Alkalinema sp. FACHB-956: one gene and its partner. The protein of the gene in region 2 binds, or shares a complex with, the protein of the main gene of each other region. Links are inferred from orthologs where the notes say so. Each region holds a gene or a part of one and is shown on either strand. Other genes may lie near its edges. The genes, in order: H6G21_RS08920 and nuoH.

What was found.
Region 1: the proteins of nuoH (region 2) and H6G21_RS08920 are in contact, whole or in part, in a cryo-EM structure (PDB 6ZJN), measured with the Thermus thermophilus proteins. The link is inferred for Alkalinema sp. FACHB-956 from one-to-one orthologs. Residues at the interface, in WP_096411122.1 of Thermus thermophilus: Ala224, Glu225, Gln226, Glu227, Ala295, Trp297, Phe298, Arg299; in WP_223903221.1 of Thermus thermophilus: Pro35, Ser36, Asp139, Gly141, Ala142.

Annotation. Positions count from the first base shown.
Region 1 is NZ_JACJRC010000005.1:192,382-202,301, forward strand. Bases 3,834-6,740 are described here. They hold H6G21_RS08920 (NAD(P)H-quinone oxidoreductase subunit H), read left to right. Parts: upstream 3,834-4,648; coding sequence 4,649-5,833; downstream 5,834-6,740. Other genes in these bases: H6G21_RS08915 (HAMP domain-containing sensor histidine kinase), read left to right, coding at 3,834-4,484; H6G21_RS08925 (hypothetical protein), read left to right, coding at 6,627-6,740. Also shown: H6G21_RS08900 (alpha/beta hydrolase), read left to right, coding at 1-541; H6G21_RS08905 (M3 family metallopeptidase), read right to left, coding at 601-2,445; H6G21_RS08910 (NADPH-dependent FMN reductase), read right to left, coding at 2,589-3,134; more of H6G21_RS08915, read left to right, coding at 3,603-3,833; more of H6G21_RS08925, read left to right, coding at 6,741-6,845; H6G21_RS08930 (class I SAM-dependent methyltransferase), read left to right, coding at 7,392-8,618; H6G21_RS08935 (septal ring lytic transglycosylase RlpA family protein), read right to left, coding at 9,084-9,920.
Region 2 is NZ_JACJRC010000006.1:3,052-6,255, forward strand. What follows is about bases 368-3,204. They hold nuoH (NADH-quinone oxidoreductase subunit NuoH), read right to left. Parts: upstream 2,427-3,204; coding sequence 1,308-2,426; downstream 368-1,307. Other genes in these bases: H6G21_RS09015 (NADH-quinone oxidoreductase subunit J), read right to left, coding at 368-554; ndhI (NAD(P)H-quinone oxidoreductase subunit I), read right to left, coding at 634-1,248; H6G21_RS09030 (citrate synthase), read right to left, coding at 2,782-3,204. In the rest of the region: more of H6G21_RS09015, read right to left, coding at 1-367. UniProt on the Escherichia coli protein: NDH-1 shuttles electrons from NADH, via FMN and iron-sulfur (Fe-S) centers, to quinones in the respiratory chain. The immediate electron acceptor for the enzyme in this species is believed to be ubiquinone.

The DNA of each region.
Region 1 (9,920 bases), on a different replicon or contig from region 2:
TATCCAACAATCCGCCATCCAGGTCGATCGGGCAATCTTAACCTGTGGTGGAATTTTTGAATATGACGAACGGGCGTTTGCCGCCTTTTATCGGTTTGGACAATGGGTCGTCAAATTTCGGCCCCGCTGGTTGTATCAGTTACCTGAAATGGATCGCTTACTGATGCAGCGCTTTTTGCATCGGCCTATTGGCAAGCGCGATCGCCAAGCTTTTTTAGAGGATTATCTCAACGCTTCGGAAGCCGCCGCCATGGGCACACTCTTGGATGCGGTCAGTCAGCACGCCATTGACACATTGCCCCAGCATTTTACGGATCTGTCTATCCCCACCCTGCTGATTTCAGGGCAACACGATCGGATTATTCCGCCCACCTTAGGTCAAAAGGCCGCGGCTCTTAATCCAAGGATCCTCCATCAGATGATGCCTCAGGTTGGGCACTTCCCCATGCTGGAGGATCCGGAAGGGTATTTAGCGTTGGTACGATCGTTTCTTGGGGTGGAATCCGTCATTCAACCGATTCCCGTGGGCGATCGGGGATAGCCGTTCCAGAATCGTTACATCCAGAATCGTTACACCCAGAATCGTTGCACCCAGAGAATTTATCCCAGCGTGGCTTGGAGTTGATCTAACAAGGTTTCCACATAGGAGAGTGCCCCCCGAATCGTAGCGGTGTCCTCCAGATCGACTCCGACATACTTGCGGAGGGCTTCCACCTGATCCAAACTGCCGCCTACGGACAGTAACTCCAGGTAGCCCGGAAGGAAATCTTTGCCCATTTCGCGGTACTTCTGGTAGCAGGCCAAACTGACAATATTCGACGCGGTGTATTGATAGCAGTAGAACGGTTTGAAGTAGATATGGCCAATTCTGGCCCAATCGTATTGGTGCTCTGGCAGAATTGCGATCGCGTCTCCGCCTAATTCTCCATACAGTTGCATCCAGGTATCGTTGACAAACTGACTGTTAAAACTGCCCTGGGCGGCTCGATCGTGGACGGCCAACTCCAACCGACTAATCGTGCTTTGGCGGAAGAGGAGATTGAGCTGGTCTTCCAATTGGCGAGTAATTAACGCTTTTGTCAACGTTTTATCACCCTCTGCCTGTTTCAGTAGATAATCTAACAACAACAGCTCGTTGAACGTCGAGGCAATCTCTGCAGAGACCATCGGGGGATTGCTATTGAAATAGGATTGCCGATCGCCAATCCAAGCAAAATGCAAACCATGCCCCATTTCGTGGGCTAGGGTAAATAGGGAATTGTAGTCATCCGTGTAGGATTGCAGCAGGTAGCTGTGTTTGCCATGGACGTACCAGCAGAATGCACCACCTCGCTTACCAGGACGCACCTTCGCGTCCACCCAATTACGGATAAAGAATTCCTCCGCGCGACGGGCATAGTTGACATCGAACTGTTCCAAGGCTTTGAGCAGGGTATCTACGCCATCTTTGTAGGAAATGGCAGGTAGGGCGGTGTCATCTGTTGTCCAAGGCGCATAGAGATCGGCAGTGCGGATTTTTTGGCCGAGGGCTTGGTTTTTCAGGCGGTAGTAACGCTGAAAAAGGTCGAACCGATCGCGGGTGCCGTCCATAATGGCGCGAAACACGGGTTCTGAGACTTCATCGGCCAGAAGTTGTTTTTCCAGGGTGGAGGCATAGCCCCGCATCTGATTTTCCAACTTGTGATCCTGGGCCACCGTATTAAGAATGTAGGCATACAGCGAGTTGTGTTGCTGCATCACCTGGCGAATTGATAAATAGGCTTGGGTGCGAATCTCCCGATCGGGGTGGAACGCTAACGCCCCCAGTGCTGCTTCTGTATCAGCCGTGCGGCCATCCGGTGTGGTCACAGGGGTATATGTTTGTTCACCTAAATGCACCGATCGCAGTTGGATAAAGGCTTCCCGTCCAGTCAAGCTATCTTGGTTACGGGTTTGCTCGACTTCCTCCGACAATGTGTAGGGGCGATATTTAACAATCTGCGCTAAATAATGTCGGTAGGGTTGCAATTCCGGGGCTGCTTCTAAGGCTGCAAAGACAGTGGGATCCAGCTTTTTCAACTCCAAATCAAAAAAGAGTAACTGGTTCTGGATTTGCGTATAGGCTTCCATCATCTTGTCAACGTACTGCTTTGCCTCGGTATCCTGGGTATCCGCCGAAAAGATCAAGGACGGAAATGCATAGAGATATCCTGTCCGTTCAGCGATCGCCTCCAAGATGCCCAAACAAGTTGCAATTTCTGCTGCTGTTAGGGTGTGAACCCGTCCGCGATAGGTTTGCCGAAAATCGCTCGCTTGGTGACTGAGCGCTTGTAAGTCCGCTTCCAGTGCCGGATCCTGAAAGTCTTTATACAAGTCCGATAAGTCCCAGGTGGGTGCCTCTGCCAACGCCGACAATTGGGCCTGAAGGGTTTCTGAGGCAAAGCAGGAAGAGGGGCGATCGAGCATAGATTTTACCGTGGCTATGAAATTGCAACTTGTTGAACTGAAACGAAATGAGTTGAGCACAACTCGGGCATCCGCGGCCAAGCATCTAGACCAGCGAAATGGAACAGCCTAACGCAGCCTAACCCTAACGCAGCCTAAAACGGTTATGGTGCGACACCACGAATCTTCTGCGTGTGATCGACCAAGCTTTGGACAAATTGGTCAAACCGCTGATTTAGCGCCGCATCCACCAGTTGGCCCTCCGGCGTAAAGGCTTGCCAAGCTTGACCGATCGCGACTTGTTCCGGAATGACCCATGCGTGCACCCACCGCATAATCAAGCGTAGATCATTCAAGGCATTGCTGTTGGATTGCCCACCCAGGACACTAATCAGTCCCGTCACCTTGCCCGACAGCTCTTCAAAGCTCAGCAGATCGAGGGCATTTTTCATGACACCGCTGACACTACCGTGATACTCCGGGGTGGCTAAAATTAGCCCATCGGCAGCCTTCACCGTGTCCCGTAATGTGGTGACATCGGGATAATCGGGATAGGTTTTGCCCCCGTTACAGAACGGTAAATTCATTTCCCGCAGATCTAAAACCGTGACTTCAATGCCGAAGGCTCGCACCCGATCGACCGCTTGCATCAAGGCTTGATAACTGTGGGAGTCAGGTCGCAAACTGCCACCTATGGCAACCATTTTCATTGCTTTCACCCAATAAACTTTCACACGATCAATTCAGCATTGTCAGCATTATTTGACGTTAGCGCCAACCCGTCAGACGACGCCCTTCTTCCACAGCGGCGTTGCTGCGATCGAGCGCCTCTTTGAAGGCTTGGCAAGTCGATTGAATCCAAGGACGATGCAGGATGTTTTTCATGGAGACCCTCCAACCCGGACTGCCATCAAGGCAATCAATTACTTAAACAGGTATTAACTCGAAGTCATTTCGACTACGCTTAAGATAGCAAGAACACGCCGATCTCGTCAAGCGCATCCCAGGGGAGACGCATCAAGACCCATCAACTGACCCATCAACTTAAGTTCGCCTGAGCCTTTAGGGGTCTGTGTACAAATCAAATTCCAGGGGAAAGGGGGAAGGGGTCGGTGGGTAGAGGGGGAGGGGCAGCGACATTAACGAGCAGATGTGCAAGCTGGAATCTGGCGGTAATATTGAGGGGGTGTAGGTCTAGGCTGAGCGATCGAACCCTGGCGGTATTCGGCAATCCTGCCACCCCTTCACTCGCGTCTCAATCGATTACCCAGCCGGAAGGTATTCAGTTGCTATCCAATCCCAATTCAATTCCCGAACCCACAGCCCTAGAATCTTGGGCCGCGATCGAGCTAGCCCAATTTAAGGCTAGCTTTTTGGCGCGTACCTCCCATGAGTTGCGATCGCCGTTAAATGGCCTCATTAGCAGTCTGCAAATGATCCAAGCGGATCTCTGCGACAGTCCTGAAGAAGAGCGGGAATATGTTGCAATGGCCCACAGCGCTGCCCTCAAATTGGTCGAGCTACTGGATGAGGTCATTGATGTCTCCAAGGTGCAGTGGGGATCTCGATCATTGAAACCGGAAGCGATCGATCTTGATTTACTACTGCAAGAGATTGCCTACTGCACCCACCTACAGGCCCAAAATCGTAACCTCCGTGTTTATTTTCCAGAACTAGAAGACACGATTTTGATCTATGGCGATCGGGCCTGTCTACAACAAGCGTTGACCATCTTGGTAGACATTCCCTTAACCATCATGCAGGAAGGTCAAATCTATGTGGATCTACAAGTCATCGGACAACAGGCTTGCATCCGACTTCAAGACGATCGATCTCCAGCGGATTGGGATGGGGCGATCGCAGTGCTCAACTCTCCCAAGCCTGAATTTCCCGAGCTCCAGTCCCTCCCCTCCGATCCCAGACTTCTCCCCCAATTTTCGCCCGCTTTACGGCTCCTCATCGCCAAGGAACTACTGGCCGCGAATCAAGCCAGCGTAGAGATTGTGCAGGAAACCGATCGGCCGACCCTCCTCTGTCGGCTGCCCTTAGCATCCCCCTAACCCATGCCATAGAATTGGGTCTAACCTATTTCTCCGCTTAGAAATTCAAATTTCGATCTTGTATTCCAGCGCAAATACTTCGGGATTCCAGTCCGTATAATAGAGCAATGGGTACTTTTGCGTATCCTACTCGCATTTCACGAGACACGGGGAGAAGTTCAGTCATGCCAATGATCGAAACCAAAACCGAACCCATGGTGGTGAACATGGGGCCACACCACCCAGCCACCCACGGGTGTTTTCGGTTGGTGGTCACCCTCGATGGCGAAAATGTTATTGACTGCGAACCCGTCCTAGGCTACCTCCATCGCGGCATGGAGAAGATTGCTGAAAACCGCACGACCATCATGTACGTGCCCTATGTCAGCCGTTGGGATTACTACGGCGGCATGTTCAACGAAGCGGTGACGGTGAACGCGGTGGAAAAGTTAGCAGGGATTACCGTTCCCAAGCGGGCTAGCTACATTCGCGTCATCATGCTGGAGCTATGCCGACTGGTGAATCACCTGCTCTGGTTAGGGCCATTCGTGGCAGATATTGGGGCACAGACACCCTTCTTTTATACTTTGCGCGATCGGGAAATGATTCTTGACCTGTTTGAAGCCGCTACAGGCTACCGCATGGTCAACAATAACTACTTCCGGGTCGGTGGTTTGGCGGCAGATCTCCCCTACGGCTGGGTCGAAAAGTGTATCGACTTCTGCGACTACTTCACGCCCGTCATCGATGAATACGAACGCCTCATCACCAATAACCCCATCTTCCGGCGGCGGTTGGAAGGGGTAGGCGTACTCTCCCGCGAAGATGCCATTAACTATAGCTGCTCTGGCCCCATGCTCCGGGCCTCTGGTGTGAAATGGGATCTGCGCAAAGTCGATCACTACGAGTGCTACGACGACTTTGATTGGGAGATTGCCTGGGCAACGGAAGGGGATTGCTATGCCCGCTACGTGGTGCGGATGCAGGAAATGCGCGAATCCCTCAAAATCATTCGGCAGGCGATCGCAGGACTGCCCGGTGGCTCCTACGAGAACCTGGAAGCCAAGCGTATGGTAGAAGGCCCTAAATCCGAGTGGGGAGGCTTTGACTATCAATACGTTGCCAAGAAAGTAGCCCCCACCTTCAAAATCCCCAAGGGTGAGCATTACGTGCGCCTAGAAGCGGGTCGGGGGGAGATGGGCATCTTCATCATGGGTGACGACAATATGTTCCCCTGGCGCTGGAAAATCCGGGCTGCTGACTTCAATAACTTGCAGGTCTATCCCAAGTTGGTGCAAGGCACTAAAGTGGCGGACTTGTTTGTGATTCTGGGTAGTGTGGATGTGGTCATGGGATCGGTCGATCGATAAGTCGATCGATAATTGAGTAGATGGATTGTTGATCCCCGACCCATCTGAGTTGGTGGAGTGTGCTCGAACGTTGAATGTTGAGATCTTAGAGATCCCATTTTCAAGTCGAGCTCACTTTATTCGATCGGATAATCTAGCTCGGCTAATTACGTTGTGAATAGGTTGTGGCAAAGAGAGTTCACAAGACTCTCTTTTTTGTCTTTATAGAAGGGATGACGCTACTTTTCTGATCCCCTGTCCGAGATGGTCAAGTCCTTGGCCCACGGGGTATCTATTGATACCTCGATCACTACCATCATGCTTGGGTAGGCCCCCACAAAACTTCAATATAACCGGAGAAATATCGGCGATCCCGTTACTTAACTTGGTAAAACTTTAGACATTTGACCGGGGTATTACCTTGGAATTGTTGCCAACTTGGTTGTGGTACGAAAATACTCCTTGCGCAAACCCCAATATTGCGTTTTAATCAAATCCTGCATGGTAAAAATAATCTTCTGTCAACGCGAGTTAAAACATTGAAATTTCTCTCGCAGGATTGATTTTTCTATGGGTTGACAGGGAATGGATTCGCAGAGGGCATCTTTCTTTTCTGCCCGGTTTTGTCTGTTGATTTCGCTCATTTGCGCATTTCAATCTGCATTCCACTGACTTACGCTGATTTCCATATTCGATCAAACAGCATACTGTCGCTTTGACAGTGATTTCTTGTGCTGCCATGGATTGGCGATTTCGTCAGCTTTTTTCCCGTGCAAAATTGCGTTCACTTTCCCACCCTACACAGAGAGAACTTATGAAGTACCAAGCGCAATTGACTCCTTGGGTTATCTATCAAATCTCGGCTGAACAACGCATCCCTGTGAGTCGCTTTCGCCGTCGGAACGATGCAGATGCTTACTTAAAAGTTCTGCGGAGCACAAAACCCGGTTCCGAGTTCTTAGTGGCATTCGACACTGAGAGCTTTGCACAACCTGACAAGGCAGCTGAAGGCAAGGAACTAGCAACGGTGTAGAAGTCGAGCATTCGTGGGCTAGTGATCTCAATTGGATGCAAGGATCGTTTGTGAGTTAACTGGATGAAACGTAGCAACACTGAGATCTGGGTTCGTTTCAAATTGAACGCTACGTTTGATTTAAAGATTGACTGTGAAGCTGCTGCTAGAAGGAAGTTGCGGCTAGAAAGAAGCTATTGCCAGAAGTTAACGCATTCGAAAATTGCATTATGGTCTCATTGAGCAAATGAAAGTTGTAATCTGGAAAACAATTTTCAGCAACGATCGTTGAGTTCACCTTGTGTGATCGCAAATCACCCATGACGAATAGCTCCGTTCACTCTTGTGGAAGCAAGTCTTCATGATTTTGCATCTGCAAGAGTTTGCTTATAGGCCAGCGTCATAGGTCAACGTTGGATTATAGAAATCGGATTATAGAGAAAAGTCTGATTGTAGAAAGATAGGGTTGTCGAATCTTCCACCGAATCTTCAACCCAGGTCGAGTCAGGCTCCTTTTTGAAATTTCCAATTGCAAGATTCCCAGACAAAAATCAGGCTAAACCTGCCATGGCCCTTGATGTGAGTTTATCTAATCCACCTATCTCCGATCCTGGCAACCCAGAGCTAATCCGGTTGATCGTTGACCAAATCCAGCAACGATCGCGGTTGACGTTTGCTGAGTTTATGGAATTAGCGCTCTACCAACCAGACCAGGGCTACTACGTAAGGCGTGCTTCCAAGATTGGTGCAACGGGTGATTTTTTCACCTCCCCCCATCTAGGTGCAGATTTTGGGGAGATGCTGGCAGAGCAGTTTGTTCAAATGTGGGAGATTTTAGGTCAACCGCAACCCTTTACTCTGGTGGAAATGGGAGCAGGTCAAGGTTTATTAGCCTCTGATGTTCTGCGGTACCTGACTCAGCACTATCCCGACTGTGCCCGATCTCTGCAATATTGCTTGGTGGAAAAAGTGGCCACCTTAATTGCGGCTCAGAAGCGGCAATTGATGCCTTGGATTGACCAGGGGTTAGCCATTCGGTGGACTAACTTGGAGGCATTGGCCGAGGCTCCGATCGTGGGTTGTTTTTTTTCCAATGAACTGATTGATGCCTTTCCCGTCCACCAAATTCAGATCCAGGCGGGACAACTTCAGGAAATCTATGTGGGCTGGAATGGAACCCAGTTCATTGAAATCGTCGATCGGCCCTCTATCCCGGCATTAGTGAATTATTTCGATCGCCTTGGCATTAATCTCACTGCGCCAGATTATGCCGACGGGTATCGCAGTGAGGTGAATTTGCTGGCCTTGGATTGGATGCAAGCCGTAGCGGCTGGGTTACAGCGAGGGTACGTCCTGACGATCGACTATGGTTATCCCGCTAGCCGTTACTATAGCCGTGTGCGATCGCAGGGCACGTTGCAATGCTACTACCAACATAGCCATCACAACGACCCCTATCAGCATGTCGGAATGCAAGATATTACCGCCCATGTCAACTTCACCGCATTGGAACTGCAAGGGCAGCAGTCAGGCTTACAAACCGTGGGCGTGACCCAGCAGGCGATGTTTTTGATGGCCTTGGGTTTGGGCGATCGCATTGCCAGTCTGAGTCACTCTACAGCGGAAGCCCCCCCGGAGATTAATGCCCTTCTACAACGGCGAGATGCGCTCCATTCTCTAATTAATCCAATGGGTTTGGGGAACTTTGGCGTCTTAGTGCAGTCTAAGGGGCTAGCCGAGGCTGAAAAGCAACAGGCATTAACGGGATTCACTATTCCCGATCGCATGTTTTAGCTGAAGACGGATAGATCGTTCGATCGTCGCCTTCCTCCGTGCAGCCATCTTGGTTCCCCGCGATGCAATGCCTATTAGACCTAGCAACACATAGACCTAGCATCCCAAAAATCCCAAAATCAGACAGCCCCTATAATCAACCCACAATTAACCCACAATTAAAAAGGGATACCGAATTCGGTATCCCTGAAAAATCCCACGAAAAGGTTCACTGTCACTAGCGAACTTTGAATATTCAATTGTTAGTGATTTAATGGCTGATTATTCAGTTGTCAATCAAGCCGAAAATATTTCGTTGACCTCTATTTAGTTAAGACCTATTTAATTAAGACCTCTTTAGTTCAGCAGTATTCAATTGATGGTTGAGAGGAATGGAACTTAATCGCTCGAACTCCTCATCGGTCAGTGAGATTGGATTACAAGTCACTGATTACAAGTCACTGATTGCAAGGCGTTGGGCGTAGACTAGCGGCCTAGAATATCCAAACGCACTGGCGCAACTCCAGAATCCATCACGCCAATCAGACGAGCCGCACCTGCTGATAAATCAAGGATACGTCCACCGTGGAACGGGCCACGATCGTTGATTCGTACAACCACCGATCGACCGGTATCTTGGTTTGTCACCCGCACCCGAGTCCCCATGGGCAAAGAGGGATGGGCAGCCGTCATGGCTTCTTGATTGAAAATTTCACCACTCGCGGTGTAATTACCGTCGAACCCAGGGCCATACCAGGAAGCCCAGCCTTGAATGGTTCCAACTACATTACCCAGGGCCACTTCTGCCACAGACAGACGGGCAGGCTTCCCTTCGGCTTGACTAATGGGTGTCGCTTCTCCAAATAGTCGGCGTAGACGATTGGCGACTTGTAAAGCATCTAGCTCCTTGTCGCGCTGACTATCGGGGGAGATAGTTTGAGTATCCAGGGCGACGAGTTCCAGATTGTCAGCGGTGACAATGAACTTGCCCGGTTCCGTTGGGGTCGCCGCACTTGCACCCTTCTGAGCGGCTTTCCACTTCACGGAAATTTTGTTAGCCTCGATGCCCTGTTGGTAGAGTGCATTAATCTGAGCCGCGATCGCACTCGCTCGACCTAAGGGATCCGTGGGATTCGATTGTTCAGAAACTTCTGTCGATTCGCTGTCTGCAAGCCCTCTTGCATTGGTCGAAACAGCTTTTGTTTTTCCGGTAGAGCCAAATTCCTCAACCTGCACTGCACCCATTTTGATGCCATCAGATTCTGTGGGTTGGGAACCGACGAAAGTCAGAACTGGAATGTTGCGAACGTACAGCGTCGCAGC
Region 2 (3,204 bases):
ATAAGTGCTTCGTCTTCACCCTTCGAAGAGCGAATTTCCGGAATAAATTCCCGACGAGCCAACACGATCGCGCCAATCAGTGCCATCAGCAGCAACACCGACACCAGTTCAAAGGGCAACAAATAGTCGCTGAAGAAATGCAGCCCGATCGTTACAATACCGCTATCACCCGCTGGGACGAGAGGAGAAATGGCCCAAGGGGTTGAAACAATCATGGTTCCCAACAACGCAAACAGCCCAATACAAATTAAGGCCGTGGCTGCTTGACGCACAACCAGCCCTTTGACAGGCTTGAAGTCTTCACGCTTATTGACAAGCATGATGGCAAAGAGAATCAAAACGTTAATCGCACCAACATAGATCAGAATTTGAGCGGCTGCCACAAAGTCAGCATTGAGCAACAAATACAGTCCGGACATGCTGATGAAAACGCCCCCCAACAAAAATGCCGAGTAGACTACGTTACCTAATAAAACCACCCCAAAGGCGGATCCCAACATCATGATTGCTAGGAGGCCAAACGAGACGATTTGAACGCCTTCTGCTAGATTCACAACTCTTGCTCCCTCTCAAACCAGTCTTGAAACCGATACCAAACCCAGTCAGATTTTACTCAAAAAACGAGATAAAGACTTACTTGGCCTCTTCCGTCGGAGTGGCCGATGATTTTTTCAACGTAGCTGCAATCTCGTCAGGCCGCTGACCTGCCCGCTGCGAACCTGATGGCAAACCATGGGGTTCCACAACTCCCTTAGGTAGATAGGCAAATTCTCGCAGCGGCGTCACCATCGGATCGTTGGTCACCTTGTAGGGCAACCGTCCAAGGGCCACGTTGTCGTAGTTCAACTCGTGACGATCGTAGGCGGCCAGTTCATATTCCTCCGTCATAGACAGGCAGTTAGTGGGACAGTACTCCACACAGTTGCCGCAGAAAATACAAACACCGAAGTCAATGCTGTAATGACGCAGTTCCTTTTTCTTCGTTTCTTTGTTAAATTCCCAGTCAACAACCGGCAGGTTAATGGGACAAACCCGCACGCAAACTTCACAGGCAATACACTTATCAAATTCGTAGTGGATCCGTCCTCGAAATCGTTCTGAGGGAATCAGTTTTTCGTAGGGATACTGGACTGTCACAGGTCGCCGTTGCATGTGGTCAAAGGTGACCGACAATCCTTGGCCGATGTACTTTGCAGCTTGGACGGCTTCTTTGGTGTAGTCGCTGACTTGCTTAAGAAACTTCAGCATGGTTCACCTTCTATAATTCACCTTGCAAGGGAAACGGAATACGGAATTCATCACAAACCTTAGCCACCAAAGGCGACAGGGAAAGCGAGTTTCAGGCCAGCCGTGACCAACAAATTCACCAGCGAGATGGGCAATAGGAATTTCCATCCCAGATCGAGCAGTTGGTCAATCCGGACACGGGGAACTGTCCAGCGCATCAGAACGGCTAGGAAGACTAAGGCATAGGCTTTCACCAAGGTCATCACAATCCCCAGGGAAGCTGTAATCACCTGTAACCAAGGGGTCGTTTCACTAACCCCGACTAGGTTAGCCAACCAACTTACGGGAACAGGAGATTCCCACCCCCCCAGGTAGAGAATTGCGACCAATAGCGCAGACAGGGTGAGATTTACGTAGGAGCCCAGATAGAATAGGGCAAACTTCATACCGGAATATTCTGTCTGATACCCAGCGACCAATTCTTCTTCTGCTTCCGGCAGGTCAAAGGGCGTCCGTTCACATTCTGCCAACGCTGCAATCCAGAAGATGATGAACCCCACAGGTTGCCGCCAAATATTCCATCCCAACAGACCATAGCCCGACTGCTGCTGCACGATATCGATCGTGCTGAGCGAGTTGGACATCATCACGATCGCCAAGACTGACAAAGCTAGCGGAATTTCGTAGGCCAGTGATTGAGCCGCGGCCCGCAATCCCCCCAAGAGCGAATACTTATTGTTGGAGGCATAACCTGCCATCAACAGGCCGATCGGCACAATGCTGGAAAAGGCAATCCAAAGGAACACCCCCATCGTCACATTGGTGATTACCAAGTTCTGTCCGAAGGGCACAATTAAATAGGATAAAAACACCGGGATCACCACAATCATGGGCCCCAAGGTGAATAGCAAGCGATCGGATTTGGCCGGAATGACATCTTCCTTAAAGATCAGCTTCAAGCCATCCGCAAGGGGGGCAAGAATCCCCAAGGGGCCAATAAACTCTGGGCCAATCCGTTGCTGAGCTGCCGCCGAAATTTTTCGTTCCAGCCAAACCGCCACCAAGACGGCCACCGTTGAGGCAACCAGCATAATTAACATAGGTAGGGGCATCCACAGCGCCTTGGCAGCACCTGCTGGAATCCCCAAACCCCGAAGCGATTCAATAAACGTTCCTTGAAGATCAATTCCTGGGTTCATTGCTTCCCACTGGCATCATCATCAGTCCGTACCACGGGTTTATCTGATTAACTCGATTGGTCAATGGCGATCGCTCAAGCTAGGTCGATAAACTCCCCTGACCAGTATATCTTCCTATCGTGGTCTGAATTGCGACCTATGCAAAGGATTTGTCCTTAGATGAGGATTGGGAAAATACTTTGGTTCCTGAATCCATTGAGAGTCCAAGCCGGTTTCCTATCACAAACAAAAATAAACCCCCAGATTTTGTCTGAGGGCTGGAGTTCCTGAAAATCGTCACACCTTCATCCTGGCAAGTTTTTCTTTTTTCGTGAAGAGGGGCGAGACCCATCACGACGGTTTTAAAACCTTAGGTTTATCGGTGCTCGATCGGAACGTAGGGCGCACTGTGAAGCCCCGTATAGATCTGAGTTGGACGGAAAATGCGGTTTTCCGCCAGTTGTTCCTTCCAGTGAGCCAACCATCCAGCAGTCCGGGAAATGGCAAATACGGGCGTAAACAAATCCGTAGGAATACCGAGTTTTCGGTAAACCAAGCCAGAGTAAAAGTCTACGTTGGGATAAATGCCTCGGTGTCCCAGTTTTTCTGCAACAACCTGCTCCATTTCAACCGCAATATCGTAGTACTTATCTTGGCCAAACTTAGCAAATAGCTGTTCGGCCAACTCCTGCAAAATATTGGCCCTCGGATCCTTTACTTTGTAAACCCGATGACCGAAGCCCATGATCTTCTTCTTATGTTCCAGGCAATGATCCAAGTAAGGACGTACATTTTCAAC